DNA from 3 places in the Mesorhizobium sp. Pch-S genome. Region 1 is predicted to be linked to each of the others. Evidence: predicted binding sites of a transcription regulator. Region 1 holds the regulator's gene; each other region holds the start of a gene.
The links. The regulator PhoB, encoded in region 1, activates phosphate uptake and scavenging genes when phosphate is short. The targets are predictions, from matches to a motif close to TGTCATNNANCTGTCAT.
Positions count from the first base shown of each region.

Region 2: a site for PhoB is predicted at 2,516-2,532, ahead of pstS (phosphate ABC transporter substrate-binding protein PstS). Genes of this name have one in related genera too.
Region 3: a site for PhoB is predicted at 2,230-2,246, ahead of C1M53_RS04710 (STN domain-containing protein). Genes of this name have one in related genera too.

Region 1 is NZ_CP029562.1:3,166,226-3,170,675, forward strand. Features, by position in the region: gene pstA (phosphate ABC transporter permease PstA) at 1-761, shown strand, start outside; gene pstB (phosphate ABC transporter ATP-binding protein PstB) at 776-1,600, shown strand; gene phoU (phosphate signaling complex protein PhoU) at 1,638-2,345, shown strand; gene phoB (phosphate regulon transcriptional regulator PhoB) at 2,365-3,054, shown strand; gene C1M53_RS14780 (ROK family transcriptional regulator) at 3,097-4,338, opposite strand.
Region 2 is NZ_CP029562.1:5,311,834-5,316,283, reverse strand. Features, by position in the region: gene C1M53_RS24825 (Na/Pi symporter) at 1-1,367, opposite strand, end outside; gene pstS (phosphate ABC transporter substrate-binding protein PstS) at 1,416-2,429, opposite strand; gene C1M53_RS24815 (MFS transporter) at 2,586-4,025, opposite strand; gene C1M53_RS24810 (LysR family transcriptional regulator) at 4,161-4,450, shown strand, end outside.
Region 3 is NZ_CP029562.1:1,017,359-1,021,808, reverse strand. Features, by position in the region: gene C1M53_RS04720 (amidase) at 1-1,365, opposite strand, end outside; gene C1M53_RS04715 (TetR/AcrR family transcriptional regulator) at 1,453-2,016, shown strand; gene C1M53_RS04710 (STN domain-containing protein) at 2,512-3,114, shown strand; gene C1M53_RS04705 (RNA polymerase sigma factor) at 3,111-3,626, shown strand; gene C1M53_RS04700 (FecR domain-containing protein) at 3,721-4,450, shown strand, end outside.

The sequences.
Region 1 (4,450 bases):
ACAAACTCAAGGCCGAAGGCGCGATGGCCGAGCATTTCAACACCGGCCTGTTCACCTTCGGTGCCTCGAGCCGTCCCGAGACTTCGGGCCTCGGTGTCGCCATCATCGGTTCGTTCTACATGATGGTGATCGTGCTCCTGCTCGCATTGCCGATCGGCGTGGCCGCCTCGATCTATCTCGAGGAGTTCGCCAAGAAAGGCCGGTTCACCGACCTGATCGAGGTGAACATCAACAATCTTGCAGCGGTGCCCTCGATCGTGTTCGGTCTGCTTGGCCTGGCCGTGTTCGTCAATTTCCTCGGCATGCCGCGCTCAGCTGCTTTCGTCGGTGGCCTTGTGCTGACGTTGATGACGTTGCCCACGATCATCATCGCAACGCGTGCAGCGCTCGCGGCCGTACCGCCTTCGATCCGCTCGGCCGCTCTCGGTCTTGGCGCTTCGAAGATGCAGATGGTGTTCCAGCACATCCTGCCGCTGGCAGCTCCCGGCATCCTGACCGGGACGATCATCGGCCTGGCGCGCGCACTTGGTGAAACGGCGCCGCTGCTCCTGATCGGCATGGTGGCATTTGTCGCGAACTATCCCACAACCCCATTCGATCCCGCGACGGCGCTGCCGGTGCAGATCTACATGTGGGCCAACGAAGCTGAACGCGCGTTCGTGGAACGCATGTCCGGCGCAATCATCATCCTCCTGGTCTTCCTGATGGCCATGAACATCACAGCGATCGTGCTCAGGCGCCGCTTCGAACGGCGCTGGTAGAAAGGGAGCCTGATATGAATATCATGACGGAAAAGACCCTCGAACAGGCAGTGAGCAGCCAGATGAGCGCCCAGACGAACGAAATCATCAAGATGCGCGGCGACAAGGTGACCGTGCACTACGGTGAGAAACAGGCACTCTTCGACGTCAATCTCGACATCCGCCAGAACCAGGTGACGGCGCTGATCGGCCCCTCGGGCTGCGGCAAGTCGACCTTCCTGCGCTGCCTCAACCGCATGAACGACACGATCGATGCGGCCAAGGTCGGCGGCAAGATCACCCTCGACAGCGAAGACATATACGATCCGAAAATCGACGTGGTGGAACTGCGTGCCCGTGTCGGCATGGTGTTCCAGAAACCCAATCCCTTCCCGAAGTCGATCTACGAGAACGTCGCCTACGGACCGCGCATCCATGGCCTTGCCAAGAACAAGGCGGAGATGGACCGCATCGTGGAATCCAGCCTGCAGAAGGCGGCGATCTGGAACGAAGTGAAGGATCGCCTCGGCGAGCCAGGCACCGGCCTCTCCGGCGGCCAGCAGCAGCGCCTGTGCATCGCACGCGCCATCGCGGTGTCGCCTGAAGTCATCCTGATGGACGAACCGTGCTCTGCGCTCGATCCGATCGCGACCGCCAAGGTCGAGGAGCTGATCGACGAACTGCGCCAGAACTACACCATCGTCATCGTCACCCATTCGATGCAGCAGGCGGCCCGCGTCTCGCAGCGTACGGCGATGTTCCACCTCGGCTATCTGGTCGAGGAGGGAGCTACCGACAAGATGTTCACCAACCCCGACGACAAGCGCACGCAGGACTACATCACCGGCCGCTTCGGCTGAGTGAGCGATTGCTGCCGAGGAAAAAGAGGACATATACATGGGCGAACATACCGTCGCATCGTTCGACGAAGAGCTCGGACAGATCAGCAGGCTCATCAGCGACATGGGTGAACTGGCGAGCTCAATGGTCGAAAGCTCCACCAAGGCGCTGCTGAAGTCAGACAATGGACTTGCCCAACGGGTCGTCTCGGATGACGCGATCATGGACGCGCGCCAGCGCGAGCTGGACAGCAAGGCGATCACGCTGATCGCCAAGCGACAGCCGATGGCGCAGGACCTGCGCGCCGTGGTCGGCGCCATTCGCATGGCCGGAGACCTGGAGCGCATCGGTGACCTGGCCAAGAACATCGCCAAACGTGTTGGCGCGGTCGGGCAGGGCGCCACGCCGCGCGACCTTTCGCATTCGATCGACGCCATGGCCCATCTGGTCCTCAACCAGGTTGATGGCGTGGTGGAGAAATACGCGGACAAGGATGCAGAAGGGCTTGCCCAACTGAGGGCTGACGACGAGCGGATCGATGTCAAATACACGTCCGTCTTCCGCGAGCTCCTCACCTACATGATGGAAGATCCACGCAACATCACGGCCTGCACGCATCTGCTGTTCTGCGCCAAGAACCTCGAGCGTATCGGCGACCATGTCACCAACATCGCTGAAAACGCTTTCTACGTGCTGACTGGCGAACAGTTGCCGCCCAACCGTCCAAAGCTCGACGAGACGGCTGCTGCCGTTCCGGCGGCCTGATCACAGGGCGGACGGCAAGATGATCGCGCCGCGCGTCATGGTGGTAGAAGACGAGGAGCCGTTGGGCGTCCTCCTTCGCTACAATCTCGAATCCGAGGGCTATCAGGTCGAAGTGGTCGCCAGGGGTGACGAAGCCGAAATCCGGCTTCAGGAAAACGTACCGGATCTCCTCGTGCTCGACTGGATGGTGCCGGCGGTATCCGGCATCGAACTGTGCCGGCGGCTCCGGATGCGACCGGAGACCGAGCGCCTGCCTGTCATCATGCTGACGGCGCGCGGCGAGGAAAGCGACCGTGTGCGCGGCCTTTCCACCGGTGCCGACGACTATCTGGTCAAGCCGTTCTCGATGCCTGAGTTCATGGCGCGCGTGAAGGCGCTGCTGCGCCGGGCGAAGCCGGAAGTGCTGTCTTCCGTGCTCAAGGTCGGCGACATCGTGCTCGATCGCGAGTCGCATCGCGTGTACCGCAAGAAGAGCGAGATCCGGCTCGGGCCGACGGAGTTCCGGCTACTGGAATTCATGATGCGGCACCCCGGACGGGTCTTCTCGCGCAGCCAGCTGCTCGACAATGTCTGGGGCGAGACGATCTATATCGACGAGCGTACGGTCGATGTGCATGTCGGTCGCTTGCGCAAGGCGGTCAACAACGGCCGCATGCCGGATGTCATCCGCACGATACGTGGCTCGGGCTACGCCATCCGCGAGGATTGATCAGGGGGCGCCGTTCATCGGCACTCCGCCCTGGCTGCCGGATCAGGCTTCCAGAAGCTGAGGGGCGGGAGCCATCGGACCGCCAAGCGCGAAAATCTCCTGATCGATGAAGGTCAGCGCGCGCATGGCGCAGCCCTCGCGGATCAGCATCTGTTCCTTCGGTTCCGTATCGAAGACAATCGAATTCGAATGCTGTCCGCCGGCGGTTTGGGCAATGGCGTGCCGCAGCGCCGGCTCGATCAGGTCGAAGGCCGTTGCGCCAATGCCGACAAACGTCACCGGGGCAGGGTCGATGACGGCGAACAGCGACCCGAGGCTGTAGCCGAGGGCTGTGCCGGCACGTTCATAGGCCTCGCGCTCGGGGCCGGCGCCGGCACGTGCTTTTTCAGCCAGTCTCCGCATTTCGTCGTCGGGAATGTCAGCGGCCGGTTCGGTGTTTTCGTCCAGCCCGTGGGCACTGCGCCAGATCGCGTAATTGCCGGCATAGGCCTCGACGCAGCCATGGCGGCCACAGCGGCATCGTGCACCATTCGGCCGATGGATCATGTGTCCGAATTCGCCGCCCGACGACTGGGTGCCGATGAACAATTCGCCATTGAGCACGATGCCCATGCCGATGCCGTGTGAAAGCAGAACGGCGATGAAATCGTCACGGTAGCGGTCCGTGCCACGCCAACGCAGCGCGACCGCCATCATGTTGCAGTCGTTTTCGACGATGACGGGAATGCCGAAGGCCTTCTCCAGGATATCGGCGAAGGGAATGTCGCCATGCGGGGTGATCGGCGTCCACAGCATGGTGCGGGCGTGTGAATCCGCCGTTCCCTGCACGGCGAAGGCGATGCGCAGGACCCGATGTCTCGCCAGGCTCTGGTCGTGAAGCCTTCGCCGGACCATCTCGATGCATTCGTCGACCAGCGCTTCCCGTGGCAGGGACAGCGTATCCAGACGGCGTGTTTCCTCGGCCAGGACCTTGCCCGAATAGTCGATGGCTGCGGCCGTCAAAAGGTTGAGCGACAGAACGACCGTCAATACCGCTGCTGCGCCGGGGTCGAGCTGCAACCCCACCTGCGGACGCCCGCGTTTCGATGCCGTCGGTTCACTGCGGCCCTCGCGCAGAATACCCTCCGCGATGAGATCGGACGAAATCGCCGAAATGGTCGAATGGCTGAGGCCGGTGATGGTGGTGATTTCCGTGCGGGAGGGCTCGCCGGAGCGGCGCACGGCAGCAATCACCATTGCGCGGTTCCTGCGGCGCAAATCATCGTGACGGATCCCGACAGTCATGTCCTTGCCGTTCCTCCCCCGCCGGCCTCGTGGACACCGAGACCGTTGCGCCTGGGCCGCCAATGGCGTTCCAGAAGCGCTGTTCGTGCATAGGTCGATGCATGAGCGAATG
Region 2 (4,450 bases), 2.1 Mb from region 1:
AAGGTTTCACGACGGACGCGGCGCGCCACCTGATGGAGTTGCTCGGCGAGCGCTGCGGTGAAATCAGCCTCCTCGATCAGGCTGGCAACCAGATCAAGTTGGTCCATTGGCATATCTGATGACAGCAACGCGGCCGAATAGGAGCGGATGTCGCGCGACAGAATGTCGGTCGCCAGATAGTGCTCGCCAGGGTCGCTGGGCGCATTCTTCTTGGAGCGGGCGATATCGAGGAACAGTGCACCGGCCTTGAGATGCCGTTCCGTCTCCTGTTCCACCGCAGGCACGGCCTGTCCAAGATCCGAGGAAAAGCGGCGATCAAGATATTTCGGCACCGAGAAATCTTCCACATCATCAGCTTCGGTATGACCGATGCGCGACAGAACGCGCTCGAACACGCCGACAAACGGAAAGAGAAGCAACGTATTGAAAACATTGAAAAAGGTTGAATACAGACCGACCGCGACGGGAACGAGCGGGAACGTATCCTTGCCGTCGACGACCACCGGAACGCTGGGATCGCCGCCGAACCATTGCATGGCCCAGCGCAGCACCTCGATCGAGACGAAAAACAGCGGGACGGTCACAAGAACCCCGATCACGTTGAACGACATGTGCGCATAAGCTGCGCGCTTGGCATTCTTGGAAAGGTTGAGCGAGGCCATCCACGAAGTGATCGTGGTGCCGAGATCAGCACCGAGCGAAAAGGCGACGGCGGTGGTCCAGTCAAGCACGCCGGCGGCGCCCAGGCCCATGACGATACCGATCGTCGCCGAGGAAGAATGGATCATCGCCGTGACACCGGCGGCGATCAGCACACATTTCAGCAGATTGAAGTAGGAATCGGCCCGCAGCGTCTGCAGCAATTCCATCACTTCGGGCATGTTGCGCAGCGGGCGCAGACCACCGGTCATCAAGTTGAGACCGTAGAAGATCAGCGCAAACCCCATGCAGGCGAGCGCTATGTTGCGCACTTTCTCGCTCTTCGCGAAGCAGTAGATGAGCGCGAAGATCCCGCCCAGGATCAGGCCGAGAGGGCCGAGCGGCAGGGCGATCAAGCCGTTGCCAAGTGTCGTGCCGATGTTGGCGCCCATGATGACGCTGATGGCAGGCCGTAGCGCCACCACCCCGGCATTGACCAGGCCGACCACCATGACGGTCATCGCCGTCGAGGATTGAATTACACCGGTGATGAGTGTGCCGGCGAGCACGCCTTTGATCGGCGTTCCGGCCGCCTTGGCCAGAAAATCCCGCATCTTGTTGACGGAGAGTGCCTGGATGCCGTTGGCCATGAATTCGAGGCCGAGCATGAAAATGCCGAGACCGCCGATCACGGGAACGAGGATGTCCTTGAAGATGTCGACCTGCATGTCGGTATGCCTTCCTGTGTGGACAGTGCCGGCGCCTGGAAGAGCGCGCTAGTTGTTCAGGGTCGTCAGGGTCTGTGCCCAATAGCGATCGATCTGACGCACAAGTTCCGGTGGCACGGGGGTGTAGCCCAGCGCACGTGCATCCCTGGCGCCGGCTGAATAGGCCAATCTGAAAAGGTCGAGCACGCGCTGGGTTCGCTCACCACCCCGATCCTTGGGCATGACCGCGTAGGTGACGGCAGCCATTGGATAAGCGCCGGCACCCGGCATATTGGTTGTATCGGCAAGGAAATGCCTGGAAGCGTCCCACGCAATATTTGCCAGGCCTGCCGTGAAGCTTTCAGGTGCGGGCGCGACGAAGGCGCCGGCTTCATTGAGCAACTGCACGACGGGCAGACCAGCGCGCACCACCTGCCCATATTCGAGATAGGTGATGCTGTCGGCCGTCGCTGCAGCCAGCGCGACCAGATTGCCGGTGCCTTCTGCGCCCTGCCCTACAGGCCAATCGATCAACGTCGCAGTTCCAAATTTCTCACGCCATTCGGAACTGGTTCTGGAAAGATAGCTGGTGAAGACGAATGTCGAGCCGGAGCCGTCCTGGCGCCGCAGCACCTTGATCGGGCGGTCCGGCAGTTGCATGTCGGGATTGAGTGCGACGATCGCCGGGGCCGACCAGGTCCGGATCTGGCCCGAGAAGATGCCGGCCAGGACCGGACCGCTCAGGCGCAACTTGCCAGGCTCGACTCCGACAACGTTGGCCACCACCGCGATGCCACCCATGACGATAGGAAATTGCGCCACATTGCGCCTGGCGATCTCCTCCAGCGAAAGCGGTGCATCGGTCGCGGCGAAATCCATCTCCGGCTGCGAAAGCCGCATGACGCCGGCCAACGAGCCGACCAGTTCGTAGTCGACGCTCCAGTCGAGGGTAAAGTAGTCGCCTCCGTCGGCCCGCGCCTCTTTGTAGGCCTTGGCCCAGGCCGAAATGACCGGCGCGGCAAAGGTCGAACCCGCACCACGAATTGGTTCTGCGCCAGCGGGTAAGGCCGATAGCAGTGCCAAGAAGATCGCCAGGCAAAATGCCCATGCCCCTGCAACTTGTCTCACGAGCGTCCCCTGCGTTCGTGAGCAAACGCTAGTGACCGCCCGTAACGCTAAGATGACAAGCTTAGGAGACTTTGCCGGACATCCAACCGTTCGGCATGATTGAGGGTTGGGTCATCCCTCAATCGGCTGTGCAGTTGCAGCGCCGCTGCGCACCAGAAAAGAAATCACGATCGCAGCCGAGGTCAGTGCTCCTGCCACAGCAAAGGTGATCCGCATCCCGGTGGCGATGGTCTCGGGATGCGAAACCGATCCGTCGACAGTGCCCGACACGAAGGCGAACAAGGCCCCCATGACCGATGCCCCGGTGATGAGCCCGAGATTGCGCGACAGGCTCAGCATGCCCGAAACGACGCCGCGCCGGTCCGGGCTGACATCCATCATGACGGCCGTGTTGTTGGCAGCCTGGAACAATTGATAGCCAGGCGTCAGGACGGCGATGCCCAGGACGTAGCCGGCGACACCGAAGGAGGTTGGAACCGCGGCCAGGACAAACGCGCCGATCGTCATCAGGACCAGCCCGACGGTGACAACGAACGAAGCACCGAGCCGGTCGACGATCCGGCCAGCCGGAATGCCCGTCAAGGCCGAGATCACGGGACCAACCGACATCACCATGCCGACGAAAGCTGCATTCAATCCGAGAGCACGGGCAAGATAGAACGGCCCGACCACGAAGGTGACCATCATGACTGTGGAAACCAGCGCGTTCATCGTCAGGCTGCCACTGAAAGTAGCGTCGCGGAATGCGGCCAGCTGGATCAACGGCGAAGTCACCCTCGCCTCGACCTTGATGAACAACCCGGCTCCGAGAGCGGCGGCGACGAACAACGTCACATTCAGCCATCCCATATGCGAACCACCTACCGTGGTGGCGAGCGCATAGGCAGCAAGTGCAAGGCCAAGCAACAGCGTTCCAGGAGCGTCGAAGCCAGCGCCCTTTCCAACCGGCCTGGAACTCGGCAGGAAACGGCGGGCCAGGAAAAGGTTCAGCACAGCGAGCGGCACCATCACCAGAAAGATCGCCCGCCAGCCTGCCGCGGTCAGCAGGACCCCGCCCAGCGAAGGGCCAAGCGCAGTACCGATTGCCGACATGGTGCCCAGCAATCCCATGGCGCTCCCGGTCCTGTCCTTGGCGACGGTATCGCGCACGAAGGCGATGCTGAGCGCCATCAGGACAGCGGCGCCAAGTCCCTGCAAGGCACGCGCGCCGATCAGCAGCCAGAGCGAAGGCACGACGCCGCACAGGCCCGAGGCAAGCGCGAAAAGCGAGATACCGCCAATCAGCATGCGTCGATGCCCCACGAGATCACCGAGCCGCCCCGCCGAAACGATGGTGATCGTGACTGCAAGCAGATAAGCCAGCACAACCCATTGCACGCGCTGGAAAGACGCATCGAATGCCTCCGCCAGGGATGGCAAGGCGACGTTGGCGATGCTGATGCCAAGCGAGGAAAGCAGCATCGACAGTGCCAGGCTGATCAGCGCCCAGCGGCCGGTGCCATCTGGGGCCTGTGCTGTTGTCGTGTCATGCTGGCTGACGTTCGATTGCATGGTCTGTCTGCCTCCGCCGATTAACTCGGACAGAGAGGTAGCGTCAGATATCACATGGCGGAAGACGCACCATTTGCACTTTATTCGTGCATCTAACGCCTCATCAAAACACGGAACATGCGTTATGCTGGACGAATGCCACACCCGGATCTCAACCTGCTCGTCACCCTCGATGTGCTGCTTGCCGAAGGCAGCGTTGCCCACGCGGCCAGAAGGCTGCGGCTCAGCCCCTCGGCCATGAGCCGCGCGCTGGCGCGGTTGCGCGAAGCCACCGGCGACCCGTTGCTGGTCCGGGCCGGTCGCGGCCTTGTCCCCACACCGCGTGCGCTTGAACTGCGCCAGCACGTCGGCCGTATCGTCGAGGAAGCCGAGGCAGTGCTGCGCCCCGCAGAAAAGCTGGACCTGACAAGGCTCACGCGGACATT
Region 3 (4,450 bases), 2.1 Mb from region 1:
GCGGCCAAACCCGGCAAAAAATTGCGACCCGACAGGCAAGCCGGTCACAGGATCGGTCGACAGCGGTACCGACATGGCGGGGATACCGGATACATTTGCCAGAGCCGTGAACGGCGAATTGCTGAATACCTTGTCGACCCAACCTGGCCCGTCGAGTTCGCTCTGCCCTTGATTGTAAGTGCCAATCAAGGATGGCAATTCCGGCAGGGTGGGGGTCAACAAGATGTCGAACGTTTCAAAATATGCGCCGATTGCCCGCGCGACTTTGTTCCTGACATCAAGCGCACCGAGAAGGTCAAGGCCGCTGACCTTACGCCCATATGTGTAGACGGCCATGGTTGCGGGTTCGAGATAATCGGCTGTCGCACCACGGCCCACGGCGGCAGAAACGGCATCGATCCAGGCTGTGGTGTTCACCGTGAAGAGTTGGGTATTGGCGAACACAAAGGCCTCCCAGGAGACACCAACGTCGAGCGTCACATCCTCGACATCATGACCAAGTTGATGGCACAGTTGCGCTACACTTCCCAACGCAGCCGCAACAGGAGCGGAGGTACGAACTCCGTTCAAGGGGTTTGGCATCAAACCGATCTTGAGCTTTCCGGGATCTTGCTCGACTCTGGACAGGAAGCTCCCCTGAGGTGCCGCGGTGTAGTAAGGTTCGCCAATACCGCCGCCTTGGACAGCATCCAGCAGTGCAGCGCTGTCTCTAACCGTTCGGCTAACACCGAGCTGGACTGCGAGGCCGCTCCAGACTTCATCGACAGCAGGTCCATTGGACACGCGGCCTCGTGTAGGTTTCAGCCCAAACAGACCGTTGACGGATGCGGGAACGCGGATGCTGCCGCCGCCATCAGTTGCATGAGCAACAGGGACGATACCTGCCGCGACTGCGGCGCCAGATCCGCCACTCGATCCGCCGGCAGTACGCTCCAGCGCCCAAGGATTGCGCGTAGCGCCGGTGGCGACACCTTCCGTTGTCGTGCTGATCGCGAACTCCGGTGTGGTGGTTCTACCGATCGGGACAAGACCCGCTTCACGGAATCGAGACATCAAAGTCGAGTCCGAAGCCGCAACGAGGCCTCTGGCAAGACGGCTGCCCAGCTCATTGGGTCGGCCGGCGCGCGTGATGCCAAGATCCTTGACGAGAAACGGAACGCCAGCAAAGGGCTCGCCAGTGTTCTGGTCTTGCAGAGAGGCTGGAGCTTCGTCGGCCCACGTCTCGACAACAGCGTTAATCGCAGAATTGACGCGCTCTACCGCCCGGTGTCCCGCATTGATTACCTCATCGGCAGTGACCGCTCGCTTGGCAATCAGCTCAGCCAGGCCGACGGCGTCGTAAGACACATAGTCACGCAGTTCCATTGCAAAACTCCAAAATGATACCCATTGGTATCAATGATACCGCGTGGTATCTTTGTCAATAGAGCTGGAATCGAAATGGTGCCCACAATGAAGAAGCTGCCACTACGGCAACGCATTATCGAAGCAGCCTTCCGGCTCTTCGATGAAAGGGGAATTCAACACGTTTCGGTCGATGCGATCGCCGTCGCGGCTGAGACTACGAAGATGGGAGTCTATCGCCACTTCTCTTCGAAGGATGTGCTTGTTGATGATTGGTTGACCGCGACGATTGCGAAATATCGCGGGGTCCTGGATGAGATCGAACATCTTCATCCAGACGATCCGCATGCCCAGCTCCGGAAATGGGTAAACCACGTATTGGAAGGGCTCCCCGCCATTTCCCATCGGGGATGTCCATTTGTGAACACCATCGCAGAAGTCCCGGACCCGGAGCATCCGTTGCGCCAGAAGATCCGGCACCACAAGCTGGATCAGGTTGAGCGGTTGAAGGCCTTGTGCAGGAAGGCAGGCTTGTCCGATCCGAATACTGCTGCGGCACAAATTACGTTTATGTTGGAAGGTGCTCAGGTCGCGGCCCAGAACGGCAGTCTTCCTGCCATCGAAAAATCCCTCGCGACGCTAACACGTGAGATGCTTTCAGAACGAAAATAATCCTGCCTTCCTGGGAGGGCGAGATGGCTGCAGCAGGCGGGCCTTTCGCGCGTTCTGACGGACCTTTCCCATATTGTTGCTACCCATTTTGAAAAGTACCGCCATGGGAAATGAGGAATCTGACACGGATGCTGGTAGATTTCGCGAGCGGCGCGAGCAGTCCCGCTCGACATCGCCGAAGCGGAGATAGGCTGGGCAAGCGGCAGCACCGTCTGTCGTCAAACGGTAACATTGCCTCACTAGCCTAACCAAAGCGTCCGTAGGGGGCGTGCGCTGGCGCGCTATTTTGCCGGCGGCGGGCAGCTCGTGGCGCTTCGAGGCTGAACACTGTCCTAATCTGCACGAGCGGGGACAGTTGCGATGCTTCGATCGGCAGTAGCCGACGTTAAACCAGACTGTGCGAGGTTGATGCGTGCGGCGGTGCCGGCTGTCAGGCGGTCGGCACCTTGGTCGATCCTTGGAGCATGCGCACTGGTCGCGGCAAATGTGGTCGCAATGGTCGATCCAGCCCCTGCGCAAACGAAGCTGGCGAACGAGCAGGTCGAACTCAATATTCCGATCCAGCCACTCGGTGCCGCAATCAGCCGCTACGGCAATGCCACCGGACGCGACGTGCTCTACGACGCGAACCTTGCATCCGGCCGTCTCTCCAGCGAGGTTCGAGGCGTATTTGCGCCGGACGAGGCGCTCAACAAGCTCCTCGTCGGCACCGGCCTCAAGGCCGAACTCATCACCGGGAAGACTTTCGTGCTGGTGCCGGTGCCGGCCAGTCAGCAAGCACGGCAAACATCGTCGCCAGAGCATCTGCGTTACTATGGACTGATCCAGGCCGGCATTACCGATGCTCTTTGCGATGCGCAGGGCGCGCATCCGGGACGCTACCGCTTTACCGCCAAGCTCTGGATCGCGCCGGATGGTGCGGTTGTGAGGTCCCGGCGCATCGGCTCCACCGGCACGCCTCGGAGTGATCATGAGATCGATGCGGCCTTGCGCCGTGTACAGCTCAACAAGGCCCCGCCGCCCGGTTTCCAGCAGCCGGTCATCATCCTGATCGTACCGCAAGGGCCGGGTGTCACGCGGGGGTGTGATCGGCCATGACCGAGAACGCCTTGACCGTCATGCGCCGCATGTTTCTCGATCGCTATGACGACATCAAAGCGCGTCTGACAAAGCGCCTTGGCTCGGTCGATCACGCCAGCGATGCGATGCAGGACACTTGGTTGCGCCTGGCGCGCGCGGAATCGGTTGGCCCCGTCAAGAGCCCGGACAACTATCTCTACCGGATCGCGTTCAACGTGGCCCACGATCATCGCCGGACGGAGCGACGACAACGGATATCGCCGATCGAGATCGATAGCCTGCTCGGTCTGGCCGACGATGCGCCGACGCCGGAGCAAACCGTCCTGGCCCGCTCTGACCTCAGGGCGTTCAAGGCGATCGTCGACGAGCTTCCCGAGCGCCGCCGGGAAATCTTCATGGCGGCCCGGATGGGCAACATGTCCCATCAGGAGATTGCGGATTGCCTCGGCATCTCCCGCCAGCTCGCCACCAAGGAGATCGGCTTGGCGCTTCAGCATTGCCTGATGCGGATGAAAGAATTGAGGGGTTGAGCGTGGCGGTTAGGTCGTCAAGAATCGTCTTAGGGGTAAATCTCCTTCAATCGCCGCCTGCCGTCCGACGGCAAGGAACCGCGCAAGGCATGGCATGGACATGAGCAAGGCACATCCCGGTCTGGACGCGATCGAGCTCGCAGCCCTCGACTGGCTGCGAAAGCTCTCGTCAGGAGATGCGACGCCGGAAGACGTCGCATCGCTGGAGCGCTGGCGTGCGCTAAGCCCCCGGCATGAAACTGCCTTCGTCGCGGCGAAGCATCTGTGGCATGCGGCCGGCGCCACCGGCCAGGATCTGTTCGACCCGGATGAGAGCTTCCCCGACCGGCTGAAAGCGTTGCGACAGCGAACCAGGGAAAGGACAATGACGCGCCGCGCAGCGTTGGGCGGCGGTGTCGCGGCCCTTGCCGCCGCGTTCGCCTACGGCGTCACCAATCCGCCACTCGGACTGTGGCCGTCGCTCGCGGAGATGAGAGCGGATTATCGTACGGCCACGGGCGAGCAGCGCCACGTTACCTTCGCCGGTGACGTGGCTATCAGCCTGAACACGCAGACAAGCCTTGCTATCCGTCCCGCCGAAGGCTCGCAGGACCGCATTGAGTTGGTCGCCGGCGAGGCGTCATTCGCAACATCGGCGCGCGTGGCGCGATCGCTCATGGTCCTGGCTGGCGACGGCAGGACAATTGCCGAATCCGGCCGGTTCGATGTGCGCTGTACGACAACGGGCGAGCGGCTGTCCGTCACCGTGACCTGCTTCGAGGGGGCGGTGAGGATCGAGCGTGGTGCCGATGTGGTGGATCTGCAGCCCGGGCAGCGGGTGCGTT